2 linked regions of the Arthrobacter globiformis genome follow. The protein of the gene in region 1 interacts with the protein of each later gene in a pairwise test. Links are inferred from orthologs where the notes say so. Each region holds a gene or a part of one and is shown on either strand. Other genes may lie near its edges. The genes, in order: topA and QFZ33_RS13920.

Region 1 (3,627 bases):
ATCGGCGCGCTTGAAGTCGCGCTTGATGTTGGCGATGCCCTCGGGGTTGATCTCGAAGCCGTACGCAGCACCCGGATTGATGACCATCCCCAGCTCATCGCCGATGTTGGCGATGATTGCCGCGCCCTGCGTGCCCAGCACGTTCGGGGCAGCCTCCAGGTACTGTGTGTCCACCCTGCTGGGGTGCGAAAACACTGCAAGGACAGGTTGGCCGTCCGCGTTGCCCAGCACCAGCGGCTCAACCTGGGAGTCCTCGCCCTCAAGCGCGTCGGAACTGATGATGTAGACCTCGTTGTTGAGGAAAGACAGGATGACGTCCACCGGATCGGCGTCCGGCTGGCCGCCCTGGGCCAGCTTCTCCTCAAGGTCGTTCAGCGGCGTGGTGTCTGCGGGTTCCGGCTGTTCAGTCATGCATCTACTCGACCACGTTGCAGGGCACGAAGCAATTCCCGCAGCCGTCCCCCCTACTTCTTCGCTGCCGCCTTTTTCGCCGGGGCCTTGCGCGTGGTGGTGCGCTTGACCGGGCCCTTGGCCCGCTTTTCGGCGAGGAGTTCGACGGCGCGTTCCCGGGTCAGTTCCTCCAGCGACGTGTCGCGGGGCACGGTGATGTTGGTGATGCCGTCGGTGATGTACGGACCGAAGCGGCCCTCCTTCACCACGATGTTCTTCTCCGACACCGGGTCCGGGCCGAACTCGGCGAGCGGTGGCACGGCCGCGCGGGCTCCGCGCTGCTTGGGCTGGGAGTAGATCTCCAGGGCCTGTTCCAGCGTGATAGTGAAGATTTCCTCTTCGGAGCCGATGGACCGGGAGTCCGTGCCCTTCTTCAGGTACGGGCCGAAGCGGCCGTTCTGCACCGTGATCACGTTGCCCTCGGTGTCCTCGCCGAGCACCCGGGGAAGGCTCATGAGCTGCATGGCCTCGTCCAGGGTGACAGAGTCGACAGTCATGGACTTGAACAGCGAACCCGTGCGCGGCTTGGCCTTGACGGGCTTCTTCGGCGGCTTGGGCTTGCCATTCTTGTAGTACTCCACGGGCTGGTTGGCCAGCTGTTCCTCGGTCATCTCCGGGATGATCTCGGTGACGTAGGCGCCGTACCGGCCGTTCTTGGCAACAACCGTGTGGCCGGTGTGGGGATCGGCACCCAGGACCCGTTCCTCAGGAGCGGCCGTTTCCATGAGCTCCACTGCCTTGGCGGCAGTGAGCTCATCCGGGGCGAGGTCTTCCGGCACGTTGGCCCGGGCGGATTCCACCACTTCGCCGGTCTTGGGATCCACCGTCGGCAGGGAGCTCTCCAGGTAGGGGCCGAACTTGCCGACGCGCAGCGTGATGCCGTCCGCGATGGGCACGGAGTTGATCTCCCGGGCGTCGATCTCGCCCAGGTTGTTCACGATGCTCAGCAGGCCGGGATCGGCGTCTTCGCCGTAGTAGAAGTGCTTGAGCCAGGCGGCACCCACAGCCTGGCCGTTGGCGATCTTGTCCAGGTCGCCCTCCATGTCGGCCGTGAACTCGTAGTCCACATAGTCCGTGAAGTGCTGTTCGAGGAGCCGCACCACGGAGAAGGCGATCCAGCTAGGCACCAGGGCAGAGCCTTGCTTCCGCACGTAGCCGCGGTCCTGGATGGTGGAGATCGTGGAGGCATAGGTGGACGGGCGTCCGATGCCCTTCTTTTCCAGCTCGGCGGTCAGGGAAGCTTCCGTGTAGCGCGGCGGCGGCGAGGTCTCGTGGCCGACGGCGATAATGTCGGAGGCGGTCAGCGCGTCACCCTTCGTGACGTTCGGCAGGCGGCGGGCCTCGTCGGAGTCGTCGTCGCCGCGACTTTCGTCCTTACCTTCCTCATAGGCGGCCAGGAAGCCGGGGAACGTGATGACCGTACCGGAGGCCGAGAACTCGGCGTCGCGGCCGTCCGAGGCTACAGCGCCCAGCCGGATGGTTGCGGTGGAGCCCTTGGCGTCGCCCATCTGGGAGGCGACGGTGCGCTTCCAGATCAGCTCATACAGGCGGAATTCGTCGCCGCTGAGCTGCTTGGCGACCTGTGCCGGGGTGCGGAAGGAGTCACCGGCGGGGCGGATGGCCTCGTGGGCCTCCTGCGCGTTTGCGGCCTTGCTGGTGTAGACGCGCGGCGACTGCGGCACGTATTCGGGGCCGTACAGCTCGGAAGCCTGGCGGCGCGCGGCCGTGACGGCCTCGTCGCTCAGCGCCGAGGAATCCGTACGCATATAGGTGATGTAGCCGTTCTCGTACAGCCGCTGGGCGACCTGCATGGTGCTCTTGGATGAGAACCGCAGCTTGCGGCCGGCCTCCTGCTGCAGCGTGGAGGTGGTGAAGGGCGCAGCGGGGCGGCGCGTGTACGGTTTGGTGTCCAGCGAGCGGACTCGGAAGTCGGCGTCCTGCAGGGCGGCGGCCAGCGAGGTGGCGAGTTCCTCGTTGAGGTGCGCAACATTGCGCGAGGTGAGTTCGCCGTCGTCGTTAAAGTCCCGGCCGGTGGCCACCTTGGCGCCGTCAACGGCGGCGAGCTTCGCTTTGAAGGAACCGGCGTCGGCACCGAACTGCCCGGTCAGGTCCCAGTAGGACGCGGCCTTGAATGCCATGCGTTCCCGTTCGCGGTCCACCACCATGCGGGTGACCACGGACTGCACGCGGCCGGCGGACAGTCCGCGCGCCACCTTGCGCCACAGCACCGGGGAGATCTCATAGCCGTAGAGGCGGTCCAGGATGCGGCGGGTTTCCTGCGCGTCAACCAGGGCGGCGTCGACGTCGCGGAGGTTGTCCATGGCACGGTGGATGGCTTCCTTGGTGATTTCGCCGAAGGTCATCCGGTACACGGGGACCTTGGGCTTCAGGACCTCCAGGAGGTGCCACGCGATGGCTTCGCCCTCGCGGTCCCCATCGGTTGCGAGATAGAGCGCGTCGGCGTCTTTGAGCTGGGCCTTGAGCTCGGCCACCTTTTTCTTCTTGTCCGGGGAGACCACGTAGTAGGGCTTGAAGTCGTTTTCGACGTCGACGGCGAACTTGCCCAGGGAGGTTTTCTTCAGGTCCGCGGGGAGCTCGGACGGCTGCGGCAGGTCGCGGATGTGACCAATGGAGGCCTCAACGATGAAGCCCTCGCCCAGATACTTGGCGATGGTCTTGCTCTTGGCCGGAGACTCCACGATCACGAGTTTCTTGCCGGTTTTGGCCTTGCTTGGCACAGTGCTCCTACAGAAAAAGGTTGCTCGGGCAGATCAGCCCATACTGGCCTAGTTCACCATATTTTGCAGAATTCTGCGCTGTCATGTGGAAAACGGTGGCCCCCGTCACGGCCGTGGCTGCCAGCCGCCCGGACGTGTCCCCGCGGGCCAGCACGCGCCCGTCCGCCGCGCCCGTCAGGTGCCGCCGTGGCCCCCGGAGGCCTCCGGCAGGGTACGGTCGTCCGGAATCATTGACCACATTGTGGCGATCCGCTCGGCGCCCGGCGGAATGCGGTTGGGATCCTCCAGCTCGTAGTCCCGGAGCAGCTCAAAGACCCTTTCCGTCAGTTCCTTGCGCTGCTCGGCCGTCAGATAGAGAAGGTTGTTGGCGAGCAGCACCGCCGACGCCGGCTCGGCGGACTCACCGCGTTGGCGCTGTTCGTCGCGGGTCCGGGCGTAA
Region 2 (3,068 bases), 1.6 Mb from region 1 along the record:
GTCGGAGGCATGCAGGGCGGCCACCCGGCGCTTCTCCGCTGCATACTGCTCCCGTGCGGCCGGAACGGCGCGAAGCCAGTCCCGGAAGCAAAGGGCGAAGCGCCAGCCCGCAGAACCGGCCACCCGGATATGGAGATTGACCGGACGCCCGGGATCGGCGTTGCCGTGCAGGCGCTTGGACCAGGCAGCGGGGTCGGGACGCCCGTGGGGGCTGTCCATCAGGATGCCCGGCCAGAGCGGGAACCCCGCGGCACCAAGCAGGGGCGCAATCCGGTCTGCCGTCATGAGATCAGAGACCGCGAGCTGCAGGTCGATGACGTCCTTCGCCTCGAGGCCGGGGACCGACGTCGACCCGATGTGGTCGACGGCCAGCACGTCCTCCGGAGCGGCGGCCTTCAGCCGCTCGGCCAGACAGGCAGCCTGCCGCGGCCAGTCGGAGTCCGGGGCCGCCAGAACGGGCGCGCCGCTGCGGCCAGCCACCGCGGCCTGGCTGATGTTCCGCGCGAAGGGCACGAGCCGCTCCTCCCACAGCCGGTCCACGGAGGCCAGCAGCTCCTCGCGCGTGCCGGAGTTGGGTAGGACCACGTCCGCTGCGGCGAGCCGGTCCTGGCGGGACGCCTGGGCGGCCATCCGTGAACGGGCGTCCGTTTCCGTCATTCCGCGGTGCCCGGTCATGCGCTGCAGCCGGACATCCTCGGGCGCATCCACCACCACCACGAGGTGAAAGTTCTTCTGCTGTCCGGTTTCCACCAGGAGCGGAATGTCCTGGACCACCACCGCGTCACCCGGCGCGGCCGCAATCACCACCGCGGCGCGTTCGCGCACCAGCGGATGGACGATGCCATTGAGCTCCGCGCGCCGTCCCGGCTCCTGGAACACGATGGCCCCGAGGCGTGGCCGGTCGAGCCGCCCCTCGCCGTCGAGGATCTCCGGGCCGAACGCGGCCACGACGGCGGCCAGCCCCGGAGTGCCCGGTTCCACCACCTCACGGGCGATCGCGTCGGCATCGACGAGCACTGCCCCCAGTTCTTCCAGGCGCGTTGCCACCAGGGACTTCCCCGAGGCGATGCCGCCCGTCAACCCAATCTTCAGCACTCCCCAAGACTAGACTGAACCGGTGGCAGAAGAGGCAGTTCCAACGCGGACCAAGACGACACAAAGCCGGCGGTCCGCGTACACCACGCTGGCTGCCGGGGACGGCTTCCGCAATGAGATCGAGATCAAGCGCTCCCGGTTCATCACCGTCCTGCGCCGCGCGGGGACTGAAGAGGATGCCCGCGCGCTGGTGTCTGAACTTCGCCGCGAGTTCCATGACGCCCGGCACCACTGCTCCGCCTTCGTGCTGGGGCCGGACCGGGATATCCAGCGTTCCAGCGACGACGGCGAACCCTCGGGAACCGCCGGGATCCCCATGCTGGAGGCCCTTCTCCGGCGGGAAACCACCCCAGGGGTGACGGACCTCAGCGACGTCAGTGCCGTCGTCGTGCGTTACTTCGGCGGGATCCTGCTGGGTGCCGGCGGGCTGGTGCGCGCGTACTCCGATTCGGTCTCGACGGCCCTGGAACTCGCTCCGCTGGTGCAGCGCCGGCGGCTGCGCATCTGTGCCGTGCGGGTACCGCACGCTGCGGCAGGTCGTCTCGAGAATGACCTGCGCAGCGCGGGCTATGCGATGGCGGAGACCGGCTACGAAGCCCAGTCCACGGTGTTGCGCCTCGCGCTGCCGGACGCGCCGGATGACCTGGCGGCGGCGGCCGACCGGCTGGCCGCCATGACCGCCGGAAGTACGGCCCTCCAGCGCGAGGACACGGAGTGGATTGACGTTCCGCGCTGACAGCTGGCCGAAAGAATCATCAGCTTGCTTATGACTTTCCGCTTTTCTAGGGTGGACCTGTAAGGCACCATACGGAAAAGGAGGACGCATGTCAGAGCACGACATCACCGGCAAGAGGGTCGCCTTCCTGCTGACGGACGGCGTGGAGCAGGTTGAACTGACCAGCCCGTGGGACGCGGTCAAGAACGCCGGCGGCGAGCCTGTCCTGGTGGCTCCGAAGAGCGGAAAGCTCCAGGGCTTTGAGGGCGTCGAGAAGGGCGATACCTTCGACGTCGACCTGACCCTGAAGGAGGCCAACGCGGCGGACTTCCACGCCCTGGTGATTCCGGGCGGCGTGGTGAACGCCGACCACCTCAGGGTGGACAAGGACGCGCAGGCGTTTGCCCGCAGCTTCTTTGAACAGCACAAGCCGGTGGCGGCCATCTGCCATGGCCCGTGGCTGCTCATCGATGCGGGCGTCGTCAAGGGCAGGAACCTCACCTCCTACCACACGCTGGCCACAGACCTGCGGAACGCGGGCGCCAACTGGAGCGACCAGGAAGTCGTGGTGGACCAGGGCTTCGTGACCAGCAGGAAGCCGGGCGACCTTCCCGCATTCAACAACAAGGTGCTGGAGGAGATCGCCGAGGGCGAGCACGCCGGGCAGACCGCCTGACGCTGCCAATGCAGGCATCCGGCGCCACAATCGCCGGAAAGACAAAAAGGTGGCCGCCCCCTTTCGGGGACGGCCACCTTTTCAATGGCAATTAGCTAATGCCGGGCAATTAGTTGCCGGTCAGCTTCTCGCGCAGAGCGGCAAGTGCCTCATCCGAAGCAAGCGTGCCTGCACCGGTATCGGTGGCAGCCGGCTCGGAGGAGTAGCTGGTGGTGCCGGAGTCGCTCTCACCGGACGTTGCAGCTGCAGCGTCGTCGGCGGCGTGCTGGGTGACCTGCTTCTTGTGTGCTTCCCAGCGGGTCTGGGCGTCAGCGTACTGCTGCTCCCAGGCGGCGCGCTGGTTCTCGTAGCCTTCAAGCCACTCGTTGGACTCCGGGTCGAAGCCCTCCGGGTACTTGTAGTTGCCCTCTTCGTCGTACTCTGCGGCCATGCCGTACAGAGCGGGATCGAACTCGGTGCTGTCGGCGTCAACGCCCTCGTTAGCCTGCTTGAGGGAGAGGGAGATGCGGCGGCGCTCGAGGTCGATGTCGATGACCTTGACGAACAGTTCGTCGCCAACGGAGACAACCTGCTCAGCCAGCT

What was found.
Region 2: the proteins of topA (region 1) and QFZ33_RS13920 interact in binary tests that used the Escherichia coli proteins (3 or more experiments, as listed by UniProt). The link is inferred for Arthrobacter globiformis from one-to-one orthologs.

What each region holds. Positions count from the first base shown.
Region 1 is NZ_JAUSXI010000001.1:4,587,637-4,591,263, forward strand. What follows is about bases 265-3,577. They hold topA (type I DNA topoisomerase), read right to left. Parts: upstream 3,189-3,577; coding sequence 465-3,188; downstream 265-464. Other genes in these bases: QFZ33_RS21420 (SseB family protein), read right to left, coding at 265-411; QFZ33_RS21430 (ArsR/SmtB family transcription factor), read right to left, coding at 3,363-3,577. In the rest of the region: more of QFZ33_RS21420, read right to left, coding at 1-264; more of QFZ33_RS21430, read right to left, coding at 3,578-3,627. UniProt on the Escherichia coli protein: Releases the supercoiling and torsional tension of DNA, which is introduced during the DNA replication and transcription, by transiently cleaving and rejoining one strand of the DNA duplex.
Region 2 is NZ_JAUSXI010000001.1:3,028,295-3,031,362, reverse strand. The notes cover bases 221-2,974. They hold QFZ33_RS13920 (IMPACT family protein), read left to right. Parts: upstream 221-1,117; coding sequence 1,118-1,831; downstream 1,832-2,974. Other genes in these bases: rpsA (30S ribosomal protein S1), read right to left, coding at 2,596-2,974; QFZ33_RS13915 (type 1 glutamine amidotransferase domain-containing protein), read left to right, coding at 1,920-2,486; coaE (dephospho-CoA kinase), read right to left, coding at 221-1,095. In the rest of the region: more of coaE, read right to left, coding at 1-220; more of rpsA, read right to left, coding at 2,975-3,068.